3 regions of the Sphingomonas sp. IC4-52 genome follow, and region 3 is predicted to be linked to each of the others. Evidence: predicted binding sites of a transcription regulator. Region 3 holds the regulator's gene; each other region holds the start of a gene.

Region 1 (10,329 bases), 360 kb from region 3:
CATCATGCTGGTGCGGGCGAAGACGCGCGACATCGCGATCCTTCGCACCATGGGCGCGACACGCGGCGCGATGATGCGGATCTTCATGACGGTGGGCGTCACGATCGGGGCGCTTGGGATCATTGCGGGGCTGATTCTCGGTGCCCTCTTCCTGTTCTATCGTCAGGCAGTGGTGAATTTCGTCCAGTTCGTCACCGGGCAGGAGCTATGGGATCCATCGATCCGCTATCTCACGGAGCTTCCCTCCAAGCCCGACCCGGTGGAGATCGTCGCAATCGTGCTCATCACCGCGCTCATGACGCTGCTGGCAACCGTCTACCCGGCGTACAAGGCCGCGAGCACGGATCCTGTTCAGGTGCTGCGTTATGAATAAGGCGATCGCAATCCTGTGGTCGGGTCGCGAGGTGTTGTCATGACGCCCGTTCTGGAAACACACGGACTGTCGCGCAGCTTCACGCAGGGCGAGGAGACCATTGACGTCTTGCGCGGCGTTGAACTGTCCGTCGCACCGGGTGAGATCGTGGCGTTGCTCGGCCCGTCCGGCTCGGGCAAATCGACGCTCCTTCAGGCTGTCGGTCTGCTGGAAGGCGGCTTCGAAGGATCGATCCGCATTTCTGGCGAGGAAGCGGCAAGGCTGGATGCGCATGGCCGCACCGTCGTTCGGCGGGATCATCTAGGGTTCGTATACCAGTTCCACCATCTGCTGCCCGACTTCAACGCCATCGAGAATGTGGTCCTGCCGCAGCTCATCCATGGCGCGGAGCGCGACGCGGCCGATGCACGTGCGCGGACGCTGCTGCAGGCGCTGGGGCTAGGGCACCGGCTGACCCACCGTCCCAGCCAATTGTCCGGTGGCGAGCAACAGCGCGTCGCAGTCGCCCGAGCACTCGCGAACCGCCCCGCTCTGGTCCTCGCCGACGAGCCGACAGGCAATCTGGATGAAAGCACGGCGGATCGTGTGCTGGCCGAATTTCTCCGATTGGTCCGCGAGGAAGGCTCGGCCGCGCTGATCGCGACGCACAACGAGCGATTGGCGGCCAAGATGGACCGGGTCGTGCGCCTCCACGACGGGGTGCTGACGTAAAGGCGAGGGCGTGTTCCAGCGCGTGGCGCGCGCGTTATTGCCTTGCGCGCAATGGAATATAGGGCAACACCTCTCCAGTGAAAAATGGGAGAGGGTTCATGACCGCGATCACCGACTTTCAAGTGAAGACCGCCGACGGTGGGCGAGCCTCCCTAGAGGAATATCGGGGCAAAGTGCTGCTGATCGTAAACACCGCCTCCAAATGCGGGTTCACGCCGCAATACGAGGGGCTGGAAGCGCTTCACCGCGAGTATGGCGACCGTGGCTTTGAGGTGCTCGCTTTCCCCTGCAACCAGTTCGGCGCGCAGGAGCCGGGCGACGCAGCCGAGATCGCAAACTTCTGTTCGCTCACCTATGATGTGACGTTCCCGGTGTTCGCGAAGATCGACGTGAACGGCGCGCAGGCCGATCCCTTGTTCGAACGACTGAAGAGCGACGCTCCGGGTGTACTGGGCTCAAAAGCTATCAAGTGGAATTTCACGAAATTCTTGGTCAACCGCGACGGCGAAGTGGTCGATCGCTATGCGCCAACCACCAAGCCGGACGATATCCGCAAGGACATTGAGAAGCTGCTCTGAAGAATACCGGGGAGCCGTCTAGGCCGGGAAGGTAAAGGGCGAGGCGCCTGAGCGATGATCCATGCCGGCCAAGATTGCGGCGACGCCCCCGAACAGGAAGCTCACACCCAGGATGAAACCCGGGAGCGTCAGCGCCGAGAACGGGACGGTGCCGATGATGAGCAGCGCCAGCAGGATGTTGATCAGCCCGAGCAGCACCATCAGCCAACGGCGTCTCCGCATCCGAAATCCAAGCATGATCTCCAGCCCGCCTCGCAACAGCAACCATGAGGCGACCACGATCGTCAGCGAAATCGCGCCGGTAAGCGGGCGCGCGATCATGACCACCCCGGCCACGATCGAAAGAGCGCCGAGCAGAAGCGAATAGCCGCGGCTTTCCGCCCCGGTCCCACGAAGGCCGGCAACGAGCGAGAAGACGCCGGTGACCACAAAGGCGATGCCGATGACGAAGGTGGCGGCGATTGTCGCCGGGAATGGCCAGAGCAGGGCCGCCAGCCCGAACAGCGCGGAGCTCACGCCATAGGCGATGATCCAACCCCATCCCGCGCCGGTGCTCGGCGCTTCGTCACGGCCCGTGTCGGTCATCGCGCCGCCTCCCGTCAATCTGCCGCGAAACGGATCGGACATGGCGCAGTTCCGCTGGTCGAATCACGCCCCGGAAGGTAGGCGAAAAAGATGCCGCATTCCGGGTTCGTACCGCTTCGTATCTTCTCCTCGTACACGATGCTCGACGGGGCGATCGACCCGAAGGCGATTGCGAAGCAAGCTGCGAAGCTCGGGTTTCCGGCCGCCGCGCTGACGGACCGCAACGGCCTTTATGCGGCTATGGCTTTTTCGGACGCGGCCTTTGGCGAAGGCGTGCAGCCGATCATCGGCACCATGCTCGGTATTGCGCGGCCGGACCTGCCGGAAGGGGTCGCGCCGGTCGTGGACTGGCTCGCGCTCTATGCCCAGGATGAGCGGGGCTATGACAATCTTTGCGGGTTGGTCAGCGCCGCTCACCTCGACCGGCCGATCGACCTGCCGCCACACGTCTGCTTTGACGCGCTGATCGGAAAAACGGACGGTGTCATTGCGCTGACGGCAGGCGGCGAGGGCGCACTGGCGCGGCTTTTTGCGGAGGATCAGCCTGCCAGGGCGAGCGCTTATGCCGACCGGCTCGCCGCTCTGTTTCCGGGCCGGGTATATGTGGAGTTGGTCCGGCGCGGGGACGACATTGAGGAGCGCGCAGAACAGGCGCTGGTCGATCTCGCCTACGACCGCGATCTGCCGCTTGTCGCCACCAATCCTTGTTGTTTCGCCGAACAGACGTTCGCCAAGGCGCATGATGCCATGCTTTGCATCGCGAATTCGACCTACGTCGAAAGCGACGATCGCCCGCGCAGTTCGCCAGACGCCTGGATGAAGCCGGCAGATGCGATGCGCCGCTTGTTTGAAGATCTGCCAGAAGCGATCGCGAACACCATGGTGGTGGCCCAGCGCTGCGCCGTCGCTGCGCCCAAGCGCAAGCCGATCCTGCCCAGCCTCGCCGGCGATCGCGAGGGCGAGGCCGCAATGCTGCGTGAGCGCTCGCACGAAGGTCTGACGGCACGACTGCAGCGCATACAGGAACTCGCGACCGAGCCGCTGCCGGACGGTTGGCAGGAGGAATATCGCAAGCGGCTGGACTTCGAACTGGATGTGATCATCCAGATGGGCTTCCCCGGTTATTTCCTGATCGTCGCCGATTTCATTCAATGGGCAAAGTCCCACGATATCCCCGTTGGCCCCGGTCGTGGTTCGGGCGCGGGCTCGGCGGTGGCTTGGGCGCTGACCATCACCGATCTCGACCCGCTGCAACTCGGCTTGCTGTTCGAGCGCTTCCTCAATCCAGAACGCGTGTCGATGCCGGACTTCGACATCGACTTCTGCGAAACGCGGCGCGGCGAAGTGATCCGCTACGTGCAGGAAAAATACGGGCGCGATCAGGTGGCGCAGATCATCACCTTCGGTAAGCTGAAGGCGCGCGCCGTGTTGAAGGACACCGGGCGCGTGCTTCAGATGAGCTATGGGCAGGTTGATCGTCTGGCCAAGCTGGTGCCCAATCATCCCACTGATCCTTGGACGCTGAAGCGCGCGATCGACGGCGTTGCTGAGCTCCATCGCGAATACGCGAACGACAATCAGGTTCGTCACCTGCTGGATCTCGCGATGCAGCTGGAGGGCCTGCCGCGCCATTCCTCCACGCACGCGGCCGGCGTGGTCATTGGCGATCGGCCGCTCGCCCAGCTTGTGCCGCTCTATCGCGATCCGCGATCGGACATGCCTGTCACCCAATTCGACATGAAATATGTCGAGGGCGCCGGGCTGGTGAAGTTCGACTTTCTTGGCCTGAAGACGCTATCCGTTCTGAAACGTGGCCTGCAACTGCTGGAAAAGCGGGGCATTCATGTCGACTTGGATGCCCTGACCTGGGATGACGAGGCGGTCTATTCCCTTCTGCAGAAGGGCGACACCGTGGGCGTGTTCCAGCTCGAATCTGAAGGCATGCGCCGTACGCTGTCGGCCGTACGACCCACCAATTTCGGCGACATCATCGCGCTCGTCTCGCTCTACCGGCCCGGTCCGATGGACAACATTCCATCGTTCGGACGCCGAAAGCAGGGCACCGAGCCGATCGATTATCCGCACCCTTTGCTTGAGCCGATCCTGGCCGAAACGTACGGCATCTTCGTCTATCAGGAACAGGTGATGCAGGCGGCGCAGGTGCTTGCCGGCTATTCCCTGGGCGGCGCCGACCTGCTTCGCCGCGCGATGGGCAAGAAGATCAAGGCGGAGATGGACGCGCAGCGCGCCACCTTCGTCGCCGGCTGTGCGGAGCATAATCAGATCCCGGCCGACCGGGCGAATGCGCTGTTCGACTTGATCGACAAGTTCGCCGGCTACGGCTTCAACAAGAGCCACGCGGCCGCTTACGCGCTGCTCGCCTACCAAACGGCTTGGCTCAAAGCGCATTACCCCCACGAATTCTTCGCCGCATCGATGGCCTATGACATCCACCAGACGGATAAGTTGGCGATCTTCTGTGATGACATGCGGCGGCTCGGCGTTCGATGCCTCGCGCCCGACATTAATCGCAGCCAGGCCGATTTCGACGTCGAGGTGGACGAAGAAGGTCCTGCGGTCCGCTACGCGCTCGCTGCGCTCAAGTCAGTCGGCGAGGGTGCGATGGAAAAGCTGGTGGCGGAGCGGGACGCGAGCGGCCCCTTCGCCAGGCTCGACGATTTCGCCCGACGGGTGGATCCGCGCCTGATCAACAAGCGGCAGCTGGAAACACTGGCCGCGGGCGGCGCCTTCGATCCGATCGAGCCGAACCGAGCGGGCGTCTATGGTGTCGCAGAGACGATCCTCGCGGTTGCCGCGCGAACCCATGAGCAGCGGACGAGCGGACAGGGCGGGTTGTTCGGCGATGCGGAACCGGCCGGCGACGCGATCAAGCTTTCGGCGGCGGCTCGCTGGAGCATGGCGGAGAGAATGGAGCAGGAAAAGGATGCGTTCGGCTTCTACTTCTCCTCTCACCCGGTGGATCGCCACGCTCATTTGGCAAAGGCGAACGGGGCACGGCTTTATACCGCACTCGCCGAACTCGCGATCCCTGACGATGGTACGCGGGCGGGAGCCACCATGGCGGTGCTGGTGGAGGAGGCGCGCTGGCGTACCTCGGCGCGCGGCAAGCGCTATCTCATGGCGACGCTGAGCGATCAGAGCGGCCAGTTCATGGCGACCTGTTTCGATGATGCGGTCGCTGCTGATCTCGAGGAAGCGGCGCGCGCCGGCGGCTGCGGCCTCGCCACGGTGGAGCTTGATCGTCGCCCCGGCGAGGAAACGCCCCGTGTAACAGTGAAGCGGATCCAGCCGTTCGAGACGCTGGCCTCTCTGGCCCGCTTCGTGATCGAGGTAGTGGTTGGGGAAACAACCGCCCTGACGGCGCTCGCGGCGTTGCTCGAGCATCAGCGTGGCGCACGAGGCGAGGTGATCGTGCGGGCACCACTCGACGGCGGCGAGGCCAAGATTCTCCTTGGGCGCGACTTCCTGCTGGACCTGGAACTGGTTCAGCGCATTGAGGATCTTCCCGGCGTGCAGCAGGTCACCCTGCGCCAGTCGGAAACGCGGCTAGCGCTGGTTGGGTAAGAGCATGATGATCACAGCCTTGCTACTCCTTGCGGCTGCCGGCGCCACTTCCGATGCCGTGGCCGCACAGGAGGCAGACGGAGCCGATCGTGCCGCGACGTACTCCATAAGTGATCCGGTACCGGCCGGAGCAATGCGTGAATTCACCCCCGATCGGCCGAGCGTTACCGAAAGCCCGTACACCGTGGATGCCGGGCACGTTCAGATTGAGCTGAGCGCCGCTGAGTACGCGATCGCGCGGGACCGCAGCCGAACCCTCGACGTGCTACCGGTGAACCTGAAGCTGGGCTTGCTCGACAATGTCGACGTGGAGCTGCTGTTCACCCCTTATCAGAGGGTGTTTGACGGCGGCTCGATCTCAAGCGGTTTCGGCGACGAAACGCTGATGCGCCTGAAGATCAATCTTCAGGGTAACGATGGCGAGGGCACGGCCTTCGCCATCATGCCATATGTGAAGTTTCCTACCGGTACGGGCGGCCTCTCCAACCATCATGTCGAAGGGGGGCTGATCGTTCCGATGGAAGCCGAGCTTCCCGGCGATTTCACCTTTAACGCCATGGTGGAGGCAGATCTCGTCTATCACGACGCACGAAGCGCCTATGGAACTGATCTGGTGCACAGCGCGAGCGTCGGCCATTCGATCGCAGGGCCGGTGAGCGGCTATGTCGAATATGTCGGCGTGGCGCCATTTGGTGCGCCCCATGGCCGGGAAAACCACTATCAGGCGATCGGCTCTGCTGGTCTCGCCGTCGAGGTACGGGACAACCTGATCCTGGACGCCGGTAGCCGGGTTGGTTTCAGCGGGAATTCGGACCGGGCAGCCCTGTTCGTCGGTGCTTCGACCCGATTCTGATGGTGGCTATGCCCGATGCGCCCTCAGCTCTGGCGCGCCGGCAACGTTCAGAACAGCTCTCCTTGAGCGCCCGGCGGTGGCCGAAATAGGTCTGTTCTCAGCGCCACCCGCTCGCCACCATGCAGGCCGTGGCGGCGTCGCGCGATCTGGAATCGCGTCCGCAGCAGATCGGCCCAGGGCCCTTGGCCGCGCATACGGGTGAAGAAGCCGGGATCATTGTCCTTCCCACCGCGCAGCGATTGGATGGCAGCCATCACCTTTGCGGCCCGATCGGGGAAGTGCGCGTCCAGCCACGCGCGAAACAGCGGCGCAACCTCCCAGGGGAGGCGCACCGGAATGAACGACACCCCGCGGGCACCCGCGTTGGCGGCTTCGGCAACGATTGCCTCCACCTCGTGATCGGTGATGGCTGGAATGACGGGTGCCATGTTCACGTAGGTGGGCACGCCCGCCTCGTTCAGCTGGCGCACCGCCTTCAGCCTGCGCTGCGGATGCGGCGCTCTCGGCTCAACCGTCATTGCGATCTTCGGCTCGAGTGACGTGACGGAGATCGCCACCGCCACCAGGCCCTTTGCCGCCATAGGTGCCAGCAGATCCAGATCCCGCACCACCCGGTCGGACTTGGTCGTGATCATCAGCGGATGATCGCATGACGATAGCACTTCGATGATCTGACGCACGATCCGCCATTTGGATTCGATTGGCTGATAGGGATCGGTGTTCGTCCCCATCGCGATTGGCGCACAGCGATAGCCCGGCTTGGCCAGCTCAGCCCGCAGCAAGACAGGCGCGTCGGGCTTTACGAACAGCCTGGTTTCAAAATCGAGGCCGGGCGACAGATCGTGATAAGCGTGGCTGGGGCGGGCAAAGCAGTAAATGCAGCCGTGCTCGCATCCAACCATCGGGTTGATACTCCGGTTGAACGGTACGTCCGGGCTCTTGTTGTACGAGATGATGGTCTTGGGGCGAAGATGTTCGACACTGGTCCGCACGGCGGATGGCGGGCCATCAATCTGGCTTCGCGCGTCGAGCCAATCGCCGTCCCATTCACGCTGCGGCAGGTTGAAGCGCCCGCTCACAGCATTGGACGTCGCGCCACGTTGCGGCCGTCCTGTTCCCATTGCGCGTCTCCACCCAGATGCGGACGCTAAGCTATACGAACAAATGGAGAACATCAATTGTCCGAGGGGCGCAGCAGCCACGTGCGAGGGTCATTGGCTTTTCACGCGATCGGCGTATCATGTTGCACTGCGCCGCGACTTTGCGGCGCCGACAGGCGAAGCTGCCCTGATCGTGGTCGATGGAGCCTCAATGATGAGCAATCCCCCACGTGTCGATCGACCCAAAACGGCATCTGAGTGCCTTGGATTACTCGTGGCGGTACTTGGCTGTTTGGATGCCATCGCAAATGAGGCGGACGAGGCTACCCAGCGGGCCCTCTCGTTTGCCGCCATTCGCGTTCACGAAGCCATCGATTTCATGAAGCCCGACGTTCTCGACTCCTGACGCTATCAACTCCGGCAAACACTGCTTCAATCTTGGCCTCACCGATGCTGGTCAGATCAATCAGCGTTCTGCGGCGATCAACAGGGTCCGCGCGGCGGCTTATCAGGCCCGCCTTTTCCAGCATCAATAGCCAGCGCAAACCGGTCGATTGTGGGATCCCAGATGCCAGGCACAGTGACGATACTGAGCTCGGCTCGCCAGCGCTATGCCGAAGGTACAGGTCCAGCAGCATACACCATGCCGGGTCAGAGAATAGATCAGCCCCTAGCGCCCTGTCACGAGCACGTCGCGCCTGAATACAGCTACGTACGAGTAACGCTGTTCTCGTTTCGGCTGATGTACGTGGGCGCCGTTCAGTGTTCTGGCCGCGCTCGCCTACTGTTTTTGATAGCTTATCAAGGATGTGCTCGATCCGGGATAGGTCTGGTTGGTCAACCATCTTCGTCCGGCCTCTCGAATGCCGTCAATTTGCGAACAGGCATTGGGCGGCAACTATAATCAAATCTTGATCGACCCGAAAGGACAAGCTGCGTCCAAGGTACTTCGATTTACGCTACGTAATTACCGCCAGCGACCGGTTTCCATCCAACGTAGCAGTGGCTTTAGCGGGGTGATCCAGATGATCCCCGTAACCAAGTAGAACGCCAGCTGCGCCAACGGATGCCAACCACTCACGGTCGCCGCAAAGCTCAAGATTACTGCGCACCAAAGCATGATCAGCAGCAGAATGGCAATCATGCCGGCCGGTTTGCGCCAGGACGGGCTCATGCAGCGATCCACTCTTGTTCGGTGATGATGGCGTGGAGCGGCATGTCCCACGGATCGGTCGGGACCCGATCGACTTCCTGGACCGAGAACGCAACCCCGATGCGGTGGGCTGCCGGAAAACCTGCAAAGGCGCGATCGTAATGTCCGCCGCCCTGTCCAAGCCGCCCGAGCATCCGATCGAACGCGACCAGCGGAGCAAGGATCAAGTCCGGCGCAAGCTCGTCCCGGTGATCTTCCGGTTGCAGAAGTCCGAACGGCCCGGGCACCAACGTCGCATCGTCATGCCATGCAAGAAAACGAAGCGGCGTGGGCTGATCCACGACATGGGGCAATGCAATGCGGCATCCCTGCTTGATTGCGGCCGCAACCAGCGCGCCCGGATCTGCCTCGGCGCCAACTGGTGCATAGCTTGCCACGATCATGTCAGGTTTCAGCATCTGCAAGAACGATGGGCGCGGCGCGATGATCGGGCGCGGCTCGGGCAGCGCTCGCCTTGCAGCGCGGCCTCTGGCGCGCACCGCGATCTTGTCAGCGGCGGGGGAGGGTGACGGGACCGCCATGGCCGTTTGCCGGGATATCCACTGACGCCCAGTACGTCAGGTGGGGACCATGTGCGTCGGGCCAGGGCCCGGGCAGGGACAGCCCCCATGGATGATGAATAGCCTCAGGGATAAGTCTAGGCTCGTACCGGGCAGTACCCGTCACCAACAATCTAGTCGTTCCCGGGCGCACGCTCAAGGGCCTCTGCCAACGATTCCAGACGTCCAGCGACCCAGCTTAGCGCCACCGAGTCCATCGCCGCGGCAGAAGTAGACGCGGCAGCTTCCTGCGCCTCTCGCAATTCGTCGGCCAACATCAACGCGGTAAGCAGCAGGGCCTGCGGCACGCCGCCATCTCCAGCCGCCCTGATCGCCTGGGGCCAGCGTTCCGACAGCATGGCCCCGAGGCGTCGAACCTCATCCTCGCCGCCTTCACGGGTGTTGACGACCCAGGGCGTGCCGCCAACGTCGAGCGTTACGCGCGCCATCAGTCTGTGGCTTTCGTGGCAAGGGCGTCCATGTCGGCAATCGCATCGGCTACCTCCTGCCGAAGGGCAGCATGGCGCTCACGCAGGGCGGCATGGTCATCCGCCCGTCGTTCGATTGCTTCCTCGATGCGCCTGATCGCGGCATCGATCCGCGTCACAGCGTCGCTTTCTGTCATGATTGCGGATTAGGATCGCGCCGGCTCATCGGCAAGCCCCGCTGCGACACTTGGCAGGTCGGTGCGGTTGACGCGCAGCGCATCCGTCGCGCAAAGGCGCCCGAGATAGTTCGGGATCAGGGGAGAATCGGTCGAGATGACGAAGGTTGCGATCAACGGGTTCGGGC
Region 2 (10,329 bases), on a different contig from region 3:
TCATACTGCGCCAGCTCTTCCTCGCTCGGTGGCGTAGGCGTCGGAGTCGGCGTGGGCGACGGTTCGACGTCGGGTAGCTCGAGCGGTGCGCTTGGCAGTGGCTGAACCACAGCGCCGTTGGGCTGAGCAACTGGTGGCGGCGCAACGGGTTCACCGAAGCCGGGCGGCAACAGTGATTCGGGTGCCTGGGAGTTCTGGGCGACCGCAGCAGCGGCCAGGGAAGCGGCGGCGGCGAGCGCCGCGATCAACCTAGCTCGCGAGGTTGCCAAGCTCGACCGCCTTTTCGACCTGTGTCGTGGGCTGCTCCGTCGCACTACCTGCGAGGAAGAACAACGCGCCGACCACGACGACCAACAGCACCACAAGCGTGACGATCAACCGGGACATGTTCCAACCCTGCACGGCGCGAGCGAACCCGCGCTTGTAAACCAAAATCGCCGAGCCTTGTGCCCCGGGCGCTGACGCGCTGTATAGCCGGCGGACCAATGTTGCAAAGCCCCACCCCGCCGACCCGCAATCGCAAAAGCCGCTGGCAGCGCGAGCCGATTGTGCTCGTCGGGCTGATGGGCGTGGGCAAGTCCACCGTCGGAAAACGGCTGGCCCATCGGCTCGGCTTGCCGTTTGTCGACGCCGATAACGAGATCGAAGAAGCTGCCGGCATGTCTATCGCGGACATCTTTGCGCAGTTCGGCGAGCCCTATTTCCGGGACGGGGAACGGCGGGTGATCCAGCGGCTGATCGATGGCCGGCCGAAGGTCATCGCAACGGGCGGCGGCGCTTTCGTCAACGATGCGACCCGCGCCCTCATTCTGTCAGACGCGCTCGCGATCTGGCTCGACGCCGATATAGATGTGCTGGTGGAACGGGTTCGCCGCCGTGACACCCGCCCGCTGCTGCGGGGAAAGGATCCGGCCACCGTGCTCCGGGAGCTCGCGGCTGTTCGCAATCCGCTTTACGCGCAGGCGCATATTCGCGTGCCCAGCAACAATGCGCCGCATGAGGCAACGGTACGTGCCATTCTGGAAGCCATTGGTTACGGGGCCTCATGACGATTGTTCCAGTAGCGCTGGGTGAGCGCAGCTACGACGTAATGATTGAGGCTGGGCTGCTGGGGCGCGCCGGCGACATCTTGGCGCCGCTCTCTCGCGGGCGGCCGATGCCGATCGTCGCGGACGCCAATGTCGCGCCTCATCTGCAAAGGCTGCGCTCCTCTTTGGATGCTGCGGGAATCCAGAGCGAGACGATCATCATCCCGGCGGGTGAAAAGTCGAAAAGCTGGGCCACTCTGGAAAGCCTGACCGACCGCCTGCTGGAACTTGGCGTCGAGCGCGGAGATCATGTGATTGCGCTGGGCGGCGGGGTGATCGGCGATCTCGTCGGCTTCGCCACGGCGATCCTCAAGCGCGGCTGCGGCTTCGTGCAGATACCGACTACCTTGCTGTCGCAGGTCGACTCGTCCGTCGGCGGCAAGACGGGCATCAATGCGCGCGCCGGCAAAAACCTGATCGGCGCATTTCACCAGCCGAAGGTGGTGCTGATCGACCCTAGTGTTCTCGACACCCTGCCAGTGCGTGAGCTGCGCGCGGGTTATGCGGAAGTCGTGAAATATGGGCTGATCGACGATGCCGACTTTTTCAGCTGGTGCGAGGAACATGGCGCGGCGCTCCTTGCTGGCGACGCGGAGGCGCGCACCTACGCCATTGCGCATTCCGTTCGTGCCAAGGCCCGGATCGTCGGCGAAGATGAATTCGAAACGATCGGTCGGCGCGCGCTCCTCAATCTCGGTCACACCTTTGGTCACGCACTGGAAGCGGAAGCAGGTTTTTCCGATCGGCTGCTTCATGGCGAGGCGGTCGCGGCGGGATGTGCGCTGGCGTTCGGCTTTTCCGCCGCGCATGGCCTGTGCCCAATGCAGGATGCAGTGCGGGTGGCCGCGCATTGGCAAGCAGTTGGCCTGCCCAATGGCCTGGCAGCCGCAGGGATCACGGCGTCGGCAGAGCAGCTGGTGGAACACATGCGCCACGACAAGAAGGCTAGCGGCGGGCAGATCCCGTTTCTCCTCGCCCGTGGGATCGGCCAGACCTATCTCGACAAGCAGGTCTCGCTGGAGGACGTGCGCAGCTTCCTCGCCATCCAGCCGCACTGATGCCCAACGGCGTCGCCAAACGCGACCTGCCAACCAAGACCTGCCCGGTCTGCCAACGGCCATTCACGTGGCGCAAGAAGTGGGCGCGGGTGTGGGAAGATGTGGTCTACTGCTCCGACGCCTGCCGCCGGAAACGCTAGGCTGAAAGGGTCGCCGTTTGCCTAGCCGCGTGCCGCCATCCAGGCGAGCCACAGCCAGCCGGCGATCAACAGCGTTCCGCCGATCGGCGTGATCGCGCCCAGCCAGCGCGGCGCACCCATCGCCATCAGGTACAACGTCCCCGCGAACACGGCACTACCGGCGAGGAACAGCCATGCGGGCCCGCGCGCATCGAGCCTGAGCGCGACCAGCACCGCCACTGCATGTATCAGCTGATATTGCCCGCCGGTGCGCAACCATTCCGCGGCCTGCCCGCTGGCGCCATGGGCACCGAAGGCACCGGCGCCCACCGCAAGCGCGCCGGACAGCGCCGCCAACATCATCAGCCAGTTCATCGATCATTCCCCCAGGGCTGCTGCTCCGCCACCAGGGCGCGAGCGGCGCGGACATCGTTCGCTTCCAGCTGAATGCGCAAGCGTTCCTTGTCGCGGGCGCGGTACATGTCCTCGGCACGATCGATGTCGGCACGATCGATGCCAAGCCCTTCCATCGCCGCACGCGCCATCTTCACTGCGGATTCTAGAACCTCGCGCACCACCAGCCGGGCAGGCCCGTTCTTCAGCCGGATCAGCCCGCGTCGGTCGAACGCCCGCACGTAGATGGCCGCATTGGGGAATGCCTCATGAACGGATTCGACCACCTCGGCCGTCACCTGTTCACCATCGGCGCAGAACAGGATCATTTCGGCCTCTGCCGCGCCAGCCTGACGCAGCAGATCAAGGCGGGTGCCATCGCCATAATAGACCTTCGCCCCGAATTCTGCGGCGATGTCGATCATCTCGATATCGGTATCGATCAGCGTCACCGGAATGTTCTGGGCGAGCAGCATCTGCCCGACCGTCTGGCCGAAACGACCATAGCCGACGATCACCGCATTGGCCCCGTCAGCGACCGGGCCGTCCCGCTCGCCCTTCACGATTGGCTCCTCGCGGAACCGCCGGGTGAGCGACATCAGGAAAGGCGTGGTCGCCATCGACAGGGTGATGATCGCTCCGAAAAGCGAGGCCGCATCGGGCGCGATCAGATATGCGTTGGTCGCCTGCGCAAACAGCACGAACCCGAACTCGCCGCCCTGACTGAGCAACACACCGAGCGCGAGCGCGGAACGCCACGTCATCCGGAACGCAAGGCCGATGAGGAAGATCACCAAGGTCTTCGTGCCGATCAGCGCCAGCGCCATGGAAAGGACGAACAGCGGGCGCTCCGCGATCGCTTCCAGGTTCAGCATCATGCCGATCGTGAGAAAGAACAGGCCGAGCAGGATCGAGCGAAAGGGATCGACATCCGCCTCAAGCTCGTGCCGATACGGGCTGTCGGCCAGCATCACGCCTGCGACAAACGCGCCTAATGCGGTCGATAGGCCAAGCGCCTCCATCAGCGCCGCGCTGGCGATCACGGTGAAAAGCGCGGCAAAGACGAACATTTCCCGCTCACCCATGTTGCCGATGCCCCGGAACAAGGGCCGCAGGATGAAGCGCCCGGCTGCGATCAGCCCAGCGACCGCCGCGAAGGTATAGAGTACCAGAATCCATCCCGGCGGACCGGCGGCATCAGCCGGATTGCGGCTCATCGCGGCAATGATGGTGATAAGGGGAATGATCGACAGATCCTGGAACAACAGGATCGAGAAGGCGCGCTCACCGAACGGCGTCCGCAGCCGGCCGGAGGATTGCAGCATCGGCAACACCTGCGCCGTGGAGGACAGCGCGAGTGGCAATCCAAGCGCAAGCGCGGCCGGAACCGAGAAGTGCGCGAAGATCGCGATGATGGCGGTGATCGCGACGCCACATGCCGCGACCTGAAGCAGACCAAGCCCGAAAATGTCCTGCTTCAGCCGCCAGAGCCGGGTGGGATTGAGTTCCAGCCCGACCACGAACAGCAGCAAGGTAATGCCGAGTTCCGCAACGCCAAGCTTCGATTCGGCGTCACCGACCAGTCCCAGCACTTGCGGGCCGACGACGGCGCCGGCGACGAGAAATCCGAGCGTTGCACCCAGGCCAAGACGCCGGAAGAGCAGCACGAAAGCGAGCCCTGCGCCAAGCAGGATCACTCCATCGCGCAGCAGCGATCCCGTAGCGGCGTGCTCCATCAGTCCCCCTTTGTCGGATCTTGCGCCCGCTCGGCGGCTTCAGCGGCAGCCTCAAACGCCAATCGGATCGACGCGTGGCGGGCATGATAGCCAAGCGCCGGTGTCAGCACGTCTAGCCCCGGCCAATCCGGCAGTTCCCCCTCGCGCGCCAACCAGGCCGTGAGCGCGTCGCGAGCCACCGCCAGTTCCGCAGGCGTGCGACCGATAACATTGGCAGCAAGCAACGACGAGGATGCCTGCCCAAGGGCGCAGGCGCGAACCAGCATGCCCGCCTCACTCACCCGGCCATCCGGTCCGAGATTGACGTCGACGGTGACCCGGCTGCCGCAGATCGGCGAACGCCGCTCGCTCGTACCTTGCGGGTCGATGAGCCGCTCATCAATGGGATTGTCCGTGGCGAGCTTCAGGATAGCGTCATTGTAGAGCGTGTCGTTCATCCTGACTGCCCTCCATTGATGGGTGGGGCACCGTGACCGAACACTGGCTGTCCCCGGCGTCGGCGGTCGACGAAATCGGCGATGGCATTGCTGGTGACGTTGAGCAGCGGATAGGTACGCGCTTCCTTGATCCACGCCGGGCGCCGTGTCGGGCCACCACCGATCGTATCCAGCACCAGGACGATAAGGAGGAACGCCAAGCTGGCGATGATCAACCCCTTCAACGCACCGAAGCCGAACCCGAGCGCCCGATCCACCGGCCCCAGGACGGATTTGCGCACCCGTTCTCCGAGTGCACGGGCCACCATCCGACCCAGGACATAGGTCACGCCGCACAACAGTACGAATGCCAGCACCGCGGCGCCGGAAGCGGTTCCGATCGGTGCGGCGAGCGCTTTCGACAGCGGCAGGTGAAAGAGCTTTACCGCGAAGATCATCGCCACCCAGGCGAAGAGCGCCAGCACCTCCGTCACAAAGCCGCGCTTCAGGCCGAGAAGCGCACTGCCCGCGACGACGGTCAGCACCGCGATATCAAGTCCGTTGAGGTTCATTGTTGCCGATCTAGGCGATGATGGTGACGATGAGAACAGGGCCGCAACCAACGTCGCGCAAAGCGCCGCTTGGCCGAACGGTATTGCTGGCGAACATCCACGCCGCCACAAAGCAGGTCCTCATGACAGGCTAGCGACGCGGCACGTAACGTCAGTCGCGGACGCCAACGCCCGTCCGGCAACAGATCAGCCGCGCCCGAGGAGGTGATCCACCAAGCGCCCGAGCGTGGGGAAGCCGGCCAGCCGCAATGCGCCCTTCTCGCCGGTCATCGCCGCCGGCACCAGCGCCTGGCCAAAGCCCAGCTTCGCCGCCTCCTTCAGCCGCAAGGCGCCATGAGCAACGCTTCGCACCTCGCCCGACAGCGCGATCTCGCCAAAAGCAATGGCGTCGGTCGGCACCGGGCGTTCGGAGAGCGCCGAGACCAGCGCCGCCGCCACCGCCAGATCCGCGGCAGGATCCTGAACCCGGTAGCCACCAGCGACATTGAGATAGACCTCGGCCGACGAAAAGCTGAGCCCGCAGCGGGCCTCCAGTACCGCCAGGATCATGGCGAGCCGACCACTGTCCCAGCCGACCACCGCCCGCCGTGGGGTGGCGCCGCTGGCGAGGCGAACCACCAGCGCTTGGATCTCGACCAGGACCGGCCGGGTGCCTTCCAGTGCCGGGAACACGACGGTTCCCGTTACGCTCTCATCACGCTGGGTCAGGAACAGCGACGAGGGGTTGGCAACCTCCGCCAGCCCTTCGGCCTGCATGGCGAAGACGCCGATCTCGTCGGTGCCGCCGAAGCGGTTCTTGATCGCACGCAGGATGCGATATTGGTGGCTGCGCTCGCCCTCGAAGCTGAGCACCGTATCGACCATATGCTCGAGCACGCGCGGGCCGGCGATCGTGCCGTCCTTGGTGACGTGCCCGACCAGCACCAGCGCGGTTCCCCGCTCCTTGGCGAAGCGGATCAACTCCTGCGCCGATGCGCGCACCTGGCTCACCGTGCCGGGCGCGCCCTCGATCAGGTCCGAGTGCATGGTCTGGATCGAGTCGATGACCAGCAGCGCGGGCGGCTTGCCAGCGCCCAGCGTCGTCAGAATGTCGCGGACCGAGGTTGCAGAGGCGAGTCGTACCGGGGCCTCGCCCAATCCCAGCCGCCGGGCACGCAGGCGGACCTGATCGGCCGCCTCCTCGCCCGAGATATAGGCGACGTCCGCTCCGCCCAGCGCCATGCGCGCTGCGGCCTGCAGGAGCAGCGTGGACTTGCCGATGCCAGGATCGCCGCCGATCAGCGTGGCGCTTGCCTCCACGAAGCCGCCGCCGAGTGCGCGGTCGAGTTCGGCGATGCCGCTGGGCATGCGCGCGGGCAGCGGCACCTCGGCGTCCAGCGCCATCATCGCCACGGCGCGGCCGCCGCCCTGCAGATTGTGCTTGGCCTGAAACGGCGTGACGATGGTCGGCGCTTCCTCCACCAGCGTGTTCCATTCGGAACAGTCCACGCACTGCCCCTGCCATCGTGAGGCAACGGAGCCACAGGACTGGCAGACATATCGTTTCTGCGGCTTCGCCATCTTCGATCCCTAATGCGCGCGCGGCGACCCGGCCGCGGCAGGTCAGCGCATCCATCGCACCCGCACAGCCCCGCACCTCTTCGCCTACTGCAAGAACAACTGGGGAACAATCCCGCCCTCTGCCAGGGGGTGCGTGACAGAATAAGGTAGTGGCTCAGCTCTGTGCCGAGGCGTGCGCACCCGTCCGGCCCATCAAGGCGATGATCAGCGAGTCGCGGTCCGCACCGGCTCGGCCGGAGGCTTTCGCTCGCTTCGCAGCGCTTCGACGACGTTCTTGCCTGTTTCAGGGCAGCGATACTGCAATAAAATAACGTCTTGGGACTCCCCTGCCTTGACGCTCCATGTTGCATCGGCGAAGTCGCGAGCCGCTATGAAGAGCCCCTTCCCCTTTGCCGCCGCGGCGCTCCTCGCGCTCGCTGCTTGTAATTCCAATTCGGAGCCCGAGGTTCTCGACTCCAATCCGGATCCCATGGCTGCGGAACTCGCGAACGCCGGTACTGTCGAACTGCCGCCTGCCATCAAGGCGGACAAGACGATGCGCTGCGGCGACAACAGCCTCGTCTATGTCACCTTCTTCGAAGGCGACAAGCAGGCGGTTGTCCGCACCGAGAAGGGCGGCACGCCGACGACGCTCACTGCGGCGAATGCTGGCGAGCCGCTGACCGCGGAGGGCGGCTGGAAGCTGACCGGCGATACCGCGAACGTGAAGATCGAGCAGCCCGGCAAGGGCACGCTTTCCTGCCACGAATAACTTTGTTCATTTTCGCCGTCGCGCCTTGGCAGGTGCGGCGGCAGCTACCTATCATGCGCGCCAGCCATGACGCGCTACCCTTCCCACGACGTGCTTGACCCAGCCTCCGTGCTGGGCGCCTATGCCGTCGGCGTATTTCCGATGGCGGACGCACGCGATGCGCCCGGCGTATATTGGGTGGAGCCGCGGCGACGGGCGATCCTGCCGCTGGACGGTTTTCATCTCTCGCGCTCGCTGCGCAAAACGCTTCGCTCCGAACGATTCCGGCTAACGGCGGATACGGCGTTCGACTCCATCATCGCGCTGTGCGCCGAAGCAGCAACCGATCGGCCCGAGACGTGGATCAACCCGTCGATCGAGCAGGTCTTCCTGGAACTGCACGCCGCCGGCTTCGCACATTCCATCGAATGTTGGGAAGGCAATCAGTTGGTCGGCGGGCTGTATGGCCTCGCAATCGGACGGGCATTCTTCGGCGAAAGCATGGTGAGCCGGACGCGCGACGCGTCCAAGGCGGCGCTCGCGGCGCTGGTCGCCCGGCTGCGGTATGGCGGTTACACGCTGCTCGACTGCCAATTCATGACCGATCACCTCGCCTCGCTTGGCGCCATCGAGATCGACCGGGAGGATTACATGGTGTTGCTGGGCGATGCGCTGGCGGAGGTGCTTGGCCCTTCCGCCGCTGGCGCGGCGTCCTGGCTGCCGGCGGCCGCGGATTTCCGCGCCGTTGAGGGGGAGGCCAGGACGTCGGTGTCCGGGCCCTTATCCGGGAAGGACATCGTGCAGCTCTTGGGCCACACGTCGTAGATCGGGTGCTGCACGACGTTGAGCGCCGGACGCTCCTTGTACAGCCAACCGGAGAAGGCGCGGCGCCACTTCTCGTCGCTGCCACGAACGTCCAGCTGTAGAAACGCGCCGGTCAGCTGCTCCTGCTCCCAAGGGGCAGTGCGCTCACAAGCACGCAGGCGCACGATCGTGTCACCGATGCGCAGCGCCTGCCCCGGCTTCATCGTCAGATCCCGGCTCACACCATTGCGCTTGTTGAGGAGGCCGATCACTGCGCTACGCTGCGCCATTGGCGTGCTGCCGGCGTCCACCGGCGCCGCATCGCCCTCCACCGTGACCACGTCCGACGGCGCATCCTGCTCCGCAGCGTCCGGAACCTGCTGGCTGGTCGCGGGCCGTGCGTCACTGCCCCCATCACTGATCCAGCGCGCGCCTTGCCACGCCCCCACCCCCAGCAATGCGGCGGCGGCGAGCGCGCCGGCCGCTACCGCCGGCTTCACGCGTCCGGGCTCCACGCCTCGTAATCACCGCTGGCTGCCTGGCGCTGTCCACCGCGCTCCAGCGAGCCAGACGGGCGATATGCCTCCGCCGTGCCGGTCATGTTCGGCTTGGCCGGCTTCTGCCACGGCCGCGGCGGTGGCAGCGCGCTCCCCGGCGCCGAGTCCACATGATGGTGCAGCCAGCTGAACCATTCGGGCGGCACACGGCTGGCATCATTCGACCCGTTGTAGATCACCCAGCGGCGCGGATTGCCCGCCGTATCCTGCCCGCCTTCATAATAGACGTTGCCGAGCGCGTCCTCGCCGATGCGCGTCTTGCCGCGCAGGCCGAACCAGGTGCCGATGGTGGCGCCATTCCACCAGGTGAAGGGGTTTAGGTTGATGCCCATGTCGCCCGGCGCTTAGCGTCTGGCGCGCAAGGCTTCAATGGCATGTGACACGCGCACGGGTGAACCTGTCGGACCTTCACCCGCGCAACGATGGAGCGGCTTGATCAACGGCCAACAAAGCGGAGGCAAGCTTGAAGGACCCGTGACCGAGCAACACGCCACAACACGGTCCATCGCGCCCGCCTGCCTGCACCTCTGGGCAGCGCCGCGACGCCAGCGATCACTTCTTCCAGGTGACCTTGTCGCCTTCGGCGATGCCGAGCTCTGCCGACCGGCCACCGTTCAGTTCAAGCACGGCGCCCACCGGCTCGCCCGATGGCACCTGCGCCTCGGAGAAAGGCACGGTATTCTCGGCGATGCGCGCGATGGTGCCATCGGCACGGATGAAGATGATGTCGAGCGGAGAAGGCGTGTTCTTCATCCAGAAGCTTGCCTCGCGCGGGCCCCCGCCCTCCGGGGGATAGGGCGCAAACAACATGCCGCCGTCCTTCGGTATGTCGGTGCGATACATCAGGCCGCGCTGCTGCTTTTCCACCGTGTCCGCCACCTCGACGCGGAAGACATGCCGCCCGTTGGTGCTGGCGATCGTCAATTCGGTGAGCGGTGCCTTTGCCGCCTCGTTGCCGGCCGTCGCGGCGGCATCCCGCCCGGTGCAGGCCGACGCGCCGATCAGCAGCGCCAGAGCCGCGATGCCGTGAAATTTCATTCTAACTCTCCCGTACGACGCTGACAGCCATCGGCCCCTTACGCCCATCGACGACCCGCGCACGGAGCCGCTGCTCCGGCAGGACATCCGCAATATCGCCGCGACGCAGCGTTTCCATGTGAACGAAGATATCGCCGGGCACGTCATCCCGCACCAGGAATCCGTAGCCTTTCAGGCGATTGAACCATTTGACGGACACCGGCTCCCAATCGCCGGCTTCATCGATGAGGGTAACGGGATCGACCCGGCTGACTGGCC
Region 3 (10,329 bases):
TCGACATCGGAGCCGGCGACAGTTTTGCCGACATCTATGGTCCGCGCCGCTTCTCCTTCCTCGTTATCAGCAAGCTGCTTGCGCTCGCCCGGCACAAGCCGCTGATCTTTTCACCCCAGACGATCGGGCCATTCACCAGGCGCCCCTATATGGCCGTCGCCGCGTTCGTCATGGGACGCAGCCGGGCCTTGTTCGTACGCGACGAGCTCTCTCGCGATGTAGCACGACGGATGGCACCCTCGGCAGCGGTGACGCTCGCGGTAGATGTCGCGTTTGAGCTTCCGTTCGAGGATCGCTCGCATCTACGCGGGGGACCGCTCCTGCGGATCGGGGTGAACCCCTCCGGACTGCTGTTTGATGAGGCAGAACGGGGAAGCAACCGCTTCGGCCTCTCTTATGACTATGCCCGCCTTACTCGCGGACTGCTGACAAGGCTGTGCTTGAGGGAGGACATAGAGGTCCATCTGGTGCCGCATGCGACCAGCAATCGGGATCCGCGGGACGATGATGGCGCCTTGTGTGATCGCTTAGCCGCCGAGTTCCCCGGTGTGGTCCGGGTGCCAAACTTCGCCACGCCCTCCGATGCGAAGAGCTACATTTCGGGGCTCGACCTGCTCGTCGGCGCTCGGATGCATGCTTGTATTGCTGCCTTCTCCGCAGGGGTTCCTGTCGTTCCGGTTGCGTATAGTCGCAAGTTCGGCGGGCTCTTCGGTTTGCTGGATTACGAAACAATGGTGCCCGTCACCGGCATGAATGAGGAGCAAGCGACCAATCTGATCCTGCAAGCGCTGGCTAACCGAGCTGCATTGGCAGATCAGGAGGCAGCGGGAATGAGGCGGGTGCAGAGCCTGCTTGCCGGTTATCGCGACACCCTTCGTTCGACCTTTCTTGCCGTGAGCGCATCGGCATGATTGCGGCATCACCAACCGTTACGCGTGTCCTCGCTGCCGATCTGTGTACTGGGTGCGGACTATGCGCCGGAGTATCCTCTGGCGCGATCGGGATGGCGACGGACGCGGCGGGCTTTGCACGACCCAGGCAGTTCTGCCCCGTCACGGAGGCCGCCGAGGCACGGATCGCCGGCTCCTGCCCCGGCAGTGTCATTGCGCCCTGGTCAAAGGAGGAGCGGCACCAACACCCTTTATGGGGACCCTGGCGACAGACGCTTACCGGCGCCGCGTCCGATCCCGAGGTCCGCTTCCATGGCGCTTCAGGCGGAGCTCTATCGGCGCTGCTAATCCATGCTCTTGAGCAAGGAACGGTTGACCGAGTGCTGCACATTGAGCCGGACCCGAAGCATCCAACGGGTAACCGAGTTCGATGGTCCTCCACTCGCGAAGAGGTGCTTGCCGGAGCCGGATCCCGCTACGCCTCGTCGTCTCCGCTGGCGGCGATCGAAGAGGCTCTCGCACAAGGCGGGCGATTCGCCTTTGTCGGTAAGCCCTGCGATGTCTCTGCGCTTCGGCAACTCGGCCGATATGACACCCGCGTGGCAAAGCACGTGCCGTTGGTGCTTTCCTTCTTCTGCGGCGGGCTTCCGAGCAGTGCCGGGGCAGCCGATATTTTGCGCGCCATGGGGCTCGAGCAGGGCGACGTCGTCGAGTTTCGTTATCGCGGGCAGGGTTGGCCCGGCCTGACAGTCGCTCGCACGGCTGATGGCAGGTCTGGCGAGATGTCCTACGCCGAAAGCTGGGGCAGGCACCTCAGCCGGCAGGTGCAATTCCGCTGCAAGATCTGTCCAGACGCAGTGGGTGGGGTGGCGGATATCGCCTGCGCGGACGCCTGGTACGGCGACGCCGCGGGTTACCCAAGCTTTGAGGAAAAGGACGGGCGCAGTCTGATCATGAGTCGTACGGCGGCAGGCGAGGCATTCCTGCATTCTGCCCAAGCGGCCGCCGCAATCGAAACAGCGCCGCTGCCAATCGAAGAGATCGAGCGGATGCAGCCAGCTCAAGCGCAGCGCAAACGGATGATCGCGGCGCGCACCGCCGCCGTTCGTGCTTCGCTCCAGCCAGTACCGATCATGCGAGACCTGGAGGTCGGTGCCGCCGCGCGGCAGGGCCGCCCATACGACATCACGCACAACTTTCTGGGAACCATGCGCCGCGTGCTGCTCCGGCGCTGGCGAAAGTGGCGCATCACTGCCGGCGGACGGGGACAGCCGGCATGAGGGCTCCGAGCGTCTTGTTGCTGTCGGGCAGCGCAGCCCTGCTTCCGAGAGCGGCTTGGGGGCAGGTGGCGCAACCGCTCGGCCGAACGTTCTCCGTACCTGCGCGATCGGTCACCCTGACAGTCTCAAACGACCTTCTCTACGATACCAATATTGCGCGGGGCGGCGATGCTGCAGCCCGGCTGCGCGGACTCGAGAACGAGGACCTGCGTGTCCTTCCCACCGCATCGCTGGACATGACCCTGCCGAGAGGGCGAGCGTCAATCACCACGCGCGGCAGCATCGGTTATGATTCCTATGCGCGAAACAGCCGCCTGAATCGCGAACGCATAACCTTCGGCGCTCAGGCGAAACTGCCGGTGGCTTTCTGCACTGTCGCCCCGAATGTTGCTTATGCGCGCCGCCAAAGCGACCTCATCGATCTGTCGATCATCCCGGACGTGTCCGCCGGGTCGGCAGAAAATGTGCAAACGCTCAAGGAAGTCGGGGCGACACTCCTATGCGGCCCCGACATCGGCATTCGCCCTAGCGCACACGTTCGCTACGCGGAGACCGCAAACAGCGCGCGACTGCGGCGAGGGCAGGACGTCGAGGAAGTCCGTTACGGCAGCGAGCTGAACTATGCCCAGCCATCGATCGGCATCGTCACGATCTTCGTGCAACGGCGTGATTTCTCCTATGACCAGCGGCGAAGACTTGCCGCGACGCAGGTGCCGACCTTCCGGATCACCAGTGCCGGTGTGCGTTTCGATCGCCGCCTGGGCGCGCCCCTTCAGCTGGTGGGCTCGATCAGCTATTCCGATCTGGGCTCGCCAGTAAGCCTCAGGGGTGCCGAGCGCTATGACGGCCTGAACTGGGATCTCTCGGCCACGCTTCGGCTTGGGGGCAGGGTCCTCCTGGCCGCTGAGACCGATCGAGCACTTGCCGTCTCACCCGGCTTCTCCTCCGATTTCGTTCGGCAGACCAACTATGTTGGCTCGTTTACCTATGCGTTGACCCCGTTGGTGCAGGTTGGTGCGGCGCTCTCGCGTGCGGAACGTAACTTTCGGCTGGTCGCGGCACCGAGAGGATTATCGATCACCAGGGACCGGGTCGATGCCGCCACCCTGCGCCTCGACTATGCGCGTCGACAGGTGCGCATGAGCGTGCGCGGATCTTATCAGCGGCGCGCCAGCGACAACGATCTGTTCGACTATGAGGGCGCCCAAGCGACGCTAAGCGTCAGCTATATGTTCAAGCGCTGACAGGTTGGTGCGTGGCTCGCTGGTCAGCGCAGGCGGCGAGCGACCAATATGAGGAGGAGCCCCACTACGGCGACTCCGGCGCCGCGATCCGCCCAAACCCGCTGGTCCAGCATGAAGCTGGACGATGGCCAATTCACATAGCCAAGGCCCTGACCGACCCACAGCAGGCCGACCAGGGCAAGCACGGCGCCCAGCGCGAACAGCACCGGGCGCCAGCGCCGCATCTCAGCGCTCGTTCAGCGGCACGTACGAACGTGCAGTCGGCCCGGTGTAGAGCTGACGCGGACGACCGATCTTCTGATCCGGATCAGTGATCATCTCGTTCCACTGCGCGACCCAGCCGACGGTGCGGGCAAGGGCGAACAGCACGGTGAACATCGACGTCGGGAAGCCGATCGCGGACAGGATCACGCCCGAATAGAAGTCGACGTTCGGGAACAGCTTCTTCTCGATGAAGTAATCGTCGCTGAGCGCCAGCTCTTCCAGCCGCAGCGCGGTCTCGAACAGCGGGTCGTTGACGTTGAGTGCCTCGAACACTTCACGCACGGTCTTCTGCATCACCGTCGCGCGCGGATCGTAGTTCTTGTACACGCGGTGGCCGAAGCCCATCAGACGGAACGGATCGTTCTTGTCCTTCGCCCGGTTGATGAACTCGGGGATGCGATCCGGCGTGCCGATTTCCTGCAGCATGTTGAGCGCTGCCTCGTTGGCGCCGCCATGCGCCGGGCCCCACAGGCAGGCGATGCCGGCCGCGATGCACGCGAACGGATTGGCGCCCGACGAACCGGCGAGACGCACGGTCGAGGTCGACGCATTCTGCTCGTGATCGGCGTGGAGGATGAAGATCCGGTCCATCGCCTTTTCGACCGCCGGGTTCACCTCATAGGGCTCGGCCGGCACGCCGAAGGTCATCTTCAGGAAGTTGCCGGTGTAGCTCAGCGAATTGTCCGGATACTGGAACGGCTGCCCGACGCTGTACTTGTACGCCATCGCCGCGATTGTCGGCATCTTGGCGATCAGGCGATGCGACGCGATCATGCGCTGCTGCGGATCGTGGATGTCGGTCGAATCGTGGTAAAAAGCGGAAAGCGCGCCGACGACGCCGCACATGATCGCCATCGGATGCGCGTCGCGGCGGAACCCGCGATAGAAGGTCGCCAGCTGCTCGTGCAGCATGGTGTGGCGGGTGATCGTGTTCTCGAACTTGTTCAGCTCGTCGCCCTTGGGCAACTCGCCGTTCAGCAGGAGGTACGCGACCTCCATGAAGCTCGACTTTTCGGCCAGCTCACCGATCGGATAGCCGCGGTGCAGGAGAACGCCCTCGTCACCGTCGATGTACGTCAGCTTCGACTGGCACGATGCCGTGGAGGTGAAGCCGGGGTCATAGGTGAAGGCGCCCGTCTGGCCGTACAGCTTGCGGATGTCGACCACGTCGGGCCCGACCGTGCCGGACAGCACGGGATAGCCGAAGTTCTTATCCGCGAGGGACAGCTTGGCGTCAGTCATTCTTTTCGTCCTTCCCCTGGGCGGCCGTTTGATCCGCGGCATGATCGGCGATGCGGGCGAGACTTTCGTCCCGGCCTAACAGTGCGAGCACGTCGAAGATTCCGGGCGAGGTCCGGCGGCCGGTGAGTGCGGCACGGAGCGGCTGGGCCACCTGGCCGAGCTTCAAGCCCTGCGCTTCGGCAACCTGCCGCACCGCTTCTTCGAGCGCCTCCGTATCCCACTTGGCTACAGCGTCAAGCGCGGCATGAACCTTTGCAAGCGTGACCCGCGCGTCCCCGGCAAGAAGCGGCTCCGCATCGGCAGCGATGTCGAGCGGGCGAGTAACCAGAAGGAAGCGTGCGCCATCGGCCAGTTCGTTCAAATTGGCGGCACGTGGCTTCAGCGCAGGCATGGCCGCAACCATAAGCGGCCGCCGAGCATCACCTTGTGCGAGACCAAGCCGGTCCGACACGAGTTCGCCCAGCCGGGCGTCATCGGCGCTTCGGATATAGTGACCGTTCAGGTTCTCGAGCTTTTTCAGATCAAATCGCGACGGCGACTTGCCGACGCTGCTCAGGTCGAACCACCCGATCGCCTGTTCGCGGCTGATGATCTCATTGTCGCCGTGACCCCAGCCCAGCCGGAGAAGATAATTGTCGAGCGCTTCGGGCAGGATGCCGAGCTCATCGCGATACGCCTCAATGCCAACCGCGCCATGCCGCTTCGACAGCTTGGCACCGTCGCTGCCATGGATGAGGGGGATGTGGGCATAAACGGGCTCGGGCCATCCCATCGCCTTGATGATGGGCAACTGGCGAAACGCGTTGTTGAGGTGATCGTCGCCGCGGATGATATGGGTCACGCCCATGTCGTGGTCGTCGACCACAACCGCCAGCATATAGGTCGGCGTGCCGTCCGAGCGCAGCAGCACCAGATCGTCCAGTTCGGCGTTCTGCACGGTGACGGCGCCCTGAACCCGATCTTCGATCGTAGTTGCGCCCTCCGTCGGCGCCTTCAGGCGAACGACGAACGGAGCGTTCGCATCGTCATTGGTTCGGTCGCGCCAGGGTGAGCGAATGCGCAGCGGCTGCTTTTTCGCTTGAGCCTCTGCTCGCATCGTCTCGATTTCCTCGGACGTCATGTAGCAGCGATAGGCGGCACCAGCGGCAATCATGGCCTCGGCCACTTCCACGTGGCGTGCCGCGCGGCTGGATTGATAGACTTCCTCGCCGTCCCAATCGAGGCCGAGCCAGCGCATCCCGGACAGGATCGCCTCGATCGCCGGCTGGGTGGAGCGGGCGCGATCGGTATCTTCGATGCGCAGGAGAAAGCGGCCGCCGTAGTGGCGGGCGTACAGCAGGTTGAACAGGGCGGTACGGGCGCCGCCCAGATGAAGGAAGCCCGTCGGCGACGGGGCAAAGCGGGTTACGACAGCAGGCGTGCCGGTATCTGTGGTTGCGCTCAAGCGCGCTAGCTCCCAGGCTGGAAAACGATCATGGCGACAACTGCCGCGCAGCCCCCTAGCACGCACCTCTCGGCGCTTCAAACCGCACGGGCATGGCTGGAAAGCCGGCTGGATGCGGAACGGGATCAGTTACCCCTGTGGCTGCCGGTCATGCTGGGGGCGGGGATTTCAGCGTGGTTCGTTCTTCCGGACAGCATCGGTTGGCGAGGCGTGCTGCTGGCGGGGCTTGCTGTCATGCTGTTTGCTATTGCCCTGGGGCGTGGCGGGCGAACCGGCCGCGTGGTTGCCATCAGCGCGGCTGCCTTTTCGCTCGGCGTAGGGCTGATCTGGACCAAGGCTGATCGCGCCGCTGCGCCGGTGTTGCAGCGCCCCATCGTCGCTCACCTCACCGCCCGCGTGGAGAAGGTCGATCAGTTGCCCGCCCGCAGCTTGGTGCGGCTTCGTCTAACAGACCTTCAATGGACCGATCCTGCGCCCGCCAACCGGCCGATCCGAATCCGCGTGAATGTTCTGGACCGTGACGTGCCGGCAGGGCTGGTACCGCACGCAACGGTGGCGTTGCGCGCGCGCTTGATGCCTCCTCCGCCACCTGTCGTGCCGGGAGCCTATGATTTCGCGCGTGTCGCCTGGTTTGACGGCATTGGCGCCACTGGGCGCGCGCTCGGACCTGTAAGGATCCTGTCAGGGGGTAGCTCGAATGAACCCGTGCGAACCCGATTGTCCCGGCACATCCAGGCGCGGCTGAGCGGCAGTGCCGGCGGCATCGCGGCTGCGCTGGCGACGGGCGACACCGGCGGTATCGACGAGGCCGATCAGGAGGCGATGCGGGCGTCCGGTTTGGCGCACCTTCTGTCCGTCAGTGGGCTCCACATCACCGCTGCGGTCGGTTTGACCATGCTGCTCGCCACGCGGTTGTTGGCCCTCAACCTGCGGCTGGCGCTCACTGGCCGGGTGCCGCTCCTGGCCGCCGCGCTCGGAGCGGCTGCTGCCCTCGGCTATACTTGGCTGACCGGCGGCGAGGTGCCCACAATCCGCAGCTGCATCGCTGCCCTGTTGGTGCTCGCGGCCATGGCGCTGGGGCGGGAAGCGCTCACCCTGCGTCTGGTTGCAACCGGTGCGCTGGTCGTCCTGCTGATGTGGCCGGAGGCGCTGGCAGGGGCCAGCTTTCAGCTCTCCTTTGCCGCGGTCACCGCCATCATTGCCTTGGCGGAGCATCACCGAGTCCGCGAATGGTTCGGGCCGCGGGACGAGGGGTGGCCCAGGCGGCTCCTGCGCGGCGGCGGCTCGCTTCTTCTCACCGGTGTGGCGGTCGAGGTGGCGCTGATGCCGATCGCCATATTCCATTTCCACAAGGCCGGGGTTTACGGCGCGCTGGCTAACATCGTGGCGATCCCGCTGACGACGTTCGTCATCATGCCGCTGGAGGCGCTTGCCCTGCTGGTCGACGCGGTTTCGCTCGGTGCGCCGATCTGGTGGCTGACGGGGCAGGCGCTCGCCGTCCTGCTCTGGATCGCCCATGTCACGGCGGCCGCGCCCGGGGCCACAACGGCAATACCAGTCATGCCGGGCGTCGCTTTCGGTCTCATCGTTGCTGGCGGCCTCTGGCTCGCCCTGTGGCGCACCAGCTGGCGGCCGTTCGGTCTCCTTCCGATTGCGGTCGGAACGGTGTGGACCCTGCTCACTCCGCCACCGGATGTGCTCGTCACCCGCGATGGCAGGCACGTGGCGTTACACATGACGGACGGACAGACCGCGCTGTTGCGGGAACGGGCCGGTGACTATGCGCGCGATATGCTCGCCGAAGCGGGAGGCGCGGAGGAAGAGCTGGTGCCGCTGTCCGAACAAGCGCACGCAAGCTGCAGCCGGGATCTGTGCCGTGCCACCTTGTCCAATGGCGATCGGTCATGGCGCGTCCTGGCGACCCGAAGCGCTTATCTGGTGCCGATTGCCGACATGATCGCCGCTTGTCGTGCAGCGGATATCGTTGTCAGCGATCGCCGCCTTCCCCGCGGATGCAACCCGCGCTGGCTGCGGCTCGATCGCCCAGCGCTGGAGAGCACAGGCGGTATCGCAATCACGCTTGCGACGGGGAATGTGCGTACGGTTCACCGTCCCGGCGACGCCCACCCGTGGGTGTCGGCCACGTCAAGCGCACGTTCTGGACAGCCCTGAAAGCTGCCATCTCGACGCGACATTTCTAGGTGATTAGCATCACGCCGCCGGATCAGTTCAGCGCTAAGTATCCGGTTGCGTCTACCTGCTGCCGCCAGCCACGCAGCTGCTCTTTAACGGAAAATCGCCGGAAAGGCCGAACGGGTCAGGCGTAGCGGCGCAGGATCCCGGCAAGCTTGCCCTGTACCCGCACCTGAGCCGGGGCATAACGCTGCGGATCATAAGCACGGTTGGCGGGATCGAGACGGATCATCGCGCCTTCACGACGGAAATACTTCAAGGTCGCCTCGCTATCCTCGATCAAGGCAACGACGATCTCGCCGTCGCGCGCCACGTCCTGCTTGCGGATAAGCGCAAAGTCGCCGTCCAGAATGCCGGCCTCGACCATGGAATCGCCCGCAACCTCTAGGGCGAAATGCTCCCCTGAGCCCAGCAGGGCGGCCGGCACTGGCAGCGTGCTTGCCCCTTCGATGGCCTCGATCGGCACACCCGCGGCAATCCGGCCATGCAGCGGCACTTCCACCACATCATTGGCAGGTTCCGGCACGATGCGGCGCGTGGAGGCGGGCGTCGGCGATTGCTTCACCTCCGCCCGTTCTGGCATCTTGAGCACTTCAAGCGCACGCGCACGGTTCGGCAGGCGTCTAAGGAAGCCACGCTCCTCCAGCGCCGAGATCAGACGATGCACGCCGGACTTCGACTTGAGATCCAGCGCTTCCTTCATTTCCTCGAACGAAGGGGACACGCCGGTCTCAGCCAACCGGTCGTTGATGAAACAGATCAGCTCGTGCTGCTTCCTGGTAAGCACCGCATCGCCTCCGTCGCGAACAGACGAAGAACCTTTAAGGAACGCTTTACCGGGCGTCAAGCGATCATCAGGATTTCTGCCGAGTCGCCGCGTTCTCGTGCCGGATCGTGCGGGGGGCGTACGATGAGGCAGCCCGCGCGAGCAAGGGTGAGCAACATCGAGCTGTCCTGAATGCTCGCCACGAATGCCCGGCCGTCGCGCAGCTCCGCCCGCATGTAATCGGTGCGTGGCCCGTTGGCAGGTATCGTCTCGCCAAGAACCGCGTGGGTGCTGATTGGGAACGGGTCGGCCGCACCTGCAAGATGCGCGATCAATGGTTTAACGAACAGGATGGTCGTCACGAACGCCGATACCGGATTGCCGGGCAGCCCGAGCACGGCCATGTCGCCGCGGCGGCCCGCCATCAGCGGCTTGCCCGGGCGAAGCGCGACGCGCCAGAAGTCGATATTTGCGCCAGCCGCGCGAAGGGCAGGCTGCACAAGATCGTGATCGCCGACCGAAGCGCCCCCGGTGGTGACGAGGAGGTCCGCCTCCACCTTCGCGAACGCATCGGTCAGCACGTCAAGCCGGTCCGGCAGAATGCCCAGGTCGATGACTTCGATTGGCAGATCGGCGAGCAAGGCACGCAGCAGAAGCCGATTGGATTCGGGCAGCGCGTTCGCAACGAGTGCTGCGCCTGGATCAACCAGTTCGTCCCCCGTCGCCGCAATCGCCACGCGAACACGGCGCCTGACGGTGATTTCATAGGCCCCGCCAGTCGCTGCAACCGCCAGTCGTGCCGGCGTCAGCCGTTCGCCGGCGGATACCAGCGTATCGCCTTCGGAAAAGTCGAGGCCGCGGCGACGCACATTGCCGGTTCGCTTGGACGGTCCTTCACCGCTCAGGATCAGGCGTTCCCCGTCGCGCTGCGCTTCTTCCTGCACCAATACGGTATCGGCCCCGGTCGGCATCACTGCGCCGGTGAAGATGCGAACTGCCTCGCCCG

Evidence for each region. The regulator LexA, encoded in region 3, represses DNA repair genes until DNA is damaged. The targets are predictions, from matches to a motif close to GTTCCNCNCTTGTTCT.
Region 1: LK535_RS04280 (PA0069 family radical SAM protein) is a predicted target of LexA. The motif match lies at 7,843-7,858, and genes of this name have one in related genera.
Region 2: radA (DNA repair protein RadA) is a predicted target of LexA. The motif match lies at 7,035-7,050, and genes of this name have one in related genera.

The regions. Positions count from the first base shown of each region.
Region 1 is NZ_JAJFEU010000001.1:857,702-868,030, reverse strand. It holds gene LK535_RS04310 (lipoprotein-releasing ABC transporter permease subunit) at 1-373, shown strand, start outside; gene LK535_RS04305 (ABC transporter ATP-binding protein) at 413-1,084, shown strand; gene LK535_RS04300 (glutathione peroxidase) at 1,183-1,662, shown strand; gene LK535_RS04295 (HdeD family acid-resistance protein) at 1,681-2,247, opposite strand; gene dnaE (DNA polymerase III subunit alpha) at 2,338-5,832, shown strand; gene LK535_RS04285 (transporter) at 5,837-6,685, shown strand; gene LK535_RS04280 (PA0069 family radical SAM protein) at 6,733-7,806, opposite strand; gene LK535_RS04275 (hypothetical protein) at 7,997-8,191, shown strand; gene LK535_RS16975 (winged helix DNA-binding protein) at 8,163-8,423, opposite strand; gene LK535_RS04265 (DUF2842 domain-containing protein) at 8,753-8,959, opposite strand; gene LK535_RS04260 (5-formyltetrahydrofolate cyclo-ligase) at 8,956-9,519, opposite strand; gene zapA (cell division protein ZapA) at 9,672-9,986, opposite strand; gene LK535_RS04250 (hypothetical protein) at 9,986-10,162, opposite strand; gene gap (type I glyceraldehyde-3-phosphate dehydrogenase) at 10,299-10,329, shown strand, end outside.
Region 2 is NZ_JAJFEU010000002.1:381,853-392,181, reverse strand. It holds gene LK535_RS08345 (hypothetical protein) at 1-269, opposite strand, end outside; gene LK535_RS08340 (hypothetical protein) at 250-387, opposite strand; gene LK535_RS08335 (shikimate kinase) at 486-1,049, shown strand; gene aroB (3-dehydroquinate synthase) at 1,046-2,146, shown strand; gene LK535_RS08325 (DUF2256 domain-containing protein) at 2,146-2,286, shown strand; gene LK535_RS08320 (DUF423 domain-containing protein) at 2,308-2,640, opposite strand; gene LK535_RS08315 (cation:proton antiporter) at 2,637-4,394, opposite strand; gene LK535_RS08310 (iron-sulfur cluster assembly scaffold protein) at 4,394-4,831, opposite strand; gene LK535_RS08305 (CvpA family protein) at 4,828-5,382, opposite strand; gene radA (DNA repair protein RadA) at 5,569-6,942, opposite strand; gene LK535_RS08295 (hypothetical protein) at 7,313-7,693, shown strand; gene aat (leucyl/phenylalanyl-tRNA--protein transferase) at 7,760-8,497, shown strand; partial or broken gene LK535_RS16990 (DUF2155 domain-containing protein) at 8,533-8,700, opposite strand; gene LK535_RS08280 (NADH:ubiquinone oxidoreductase subunit NDUFA12) at 8,973-9,365, opposite strand; gene LK535_RS08275 (DUF192 domain-containing protein) at 9,586-10,071, opposite strand; gene LK535_RS08270 (cold-shock protein) at 10,073-10,329, opposite strand, start outside.
Region 3 is NZ_JAJFEU010000001.1:1,219,712-1,230,040, reverse strand. It holds gene LK535_RS06040 (polysaccharide pyruvyl transferase family protein) at 1-911, shown strand, start outside; gene LK535_RS06035 (Coenzyme F420 hydrogenase/dehydrogenase, beta subunit C-terminal domain) at 908-2,170, shown strand; gene LK535_RS06030 (hypothetical protein) at 2,167-3,414, shown strand; gene LK535_RS06025 (hypothetical protein) at 3,438-3,638, opposite strand; gene LK535_RS06020 (citrate synthase) at 3,640-4,920, opposite strand; gene gltX (glutamate--tRNA ligase) at 4,913-6,364, opposite strand; gene LK535_RS06010 (ComEC/Rec2 family competence protein) at 6,395-8,536, shown strand; gene lexA (transcriptional repressor LexA) at 8,682-9,344, opposite strand; gene LK535_RS06000 (molybdopterin molybdotransferase MoeA) at 9,401-10,329, opposite strand, start outside.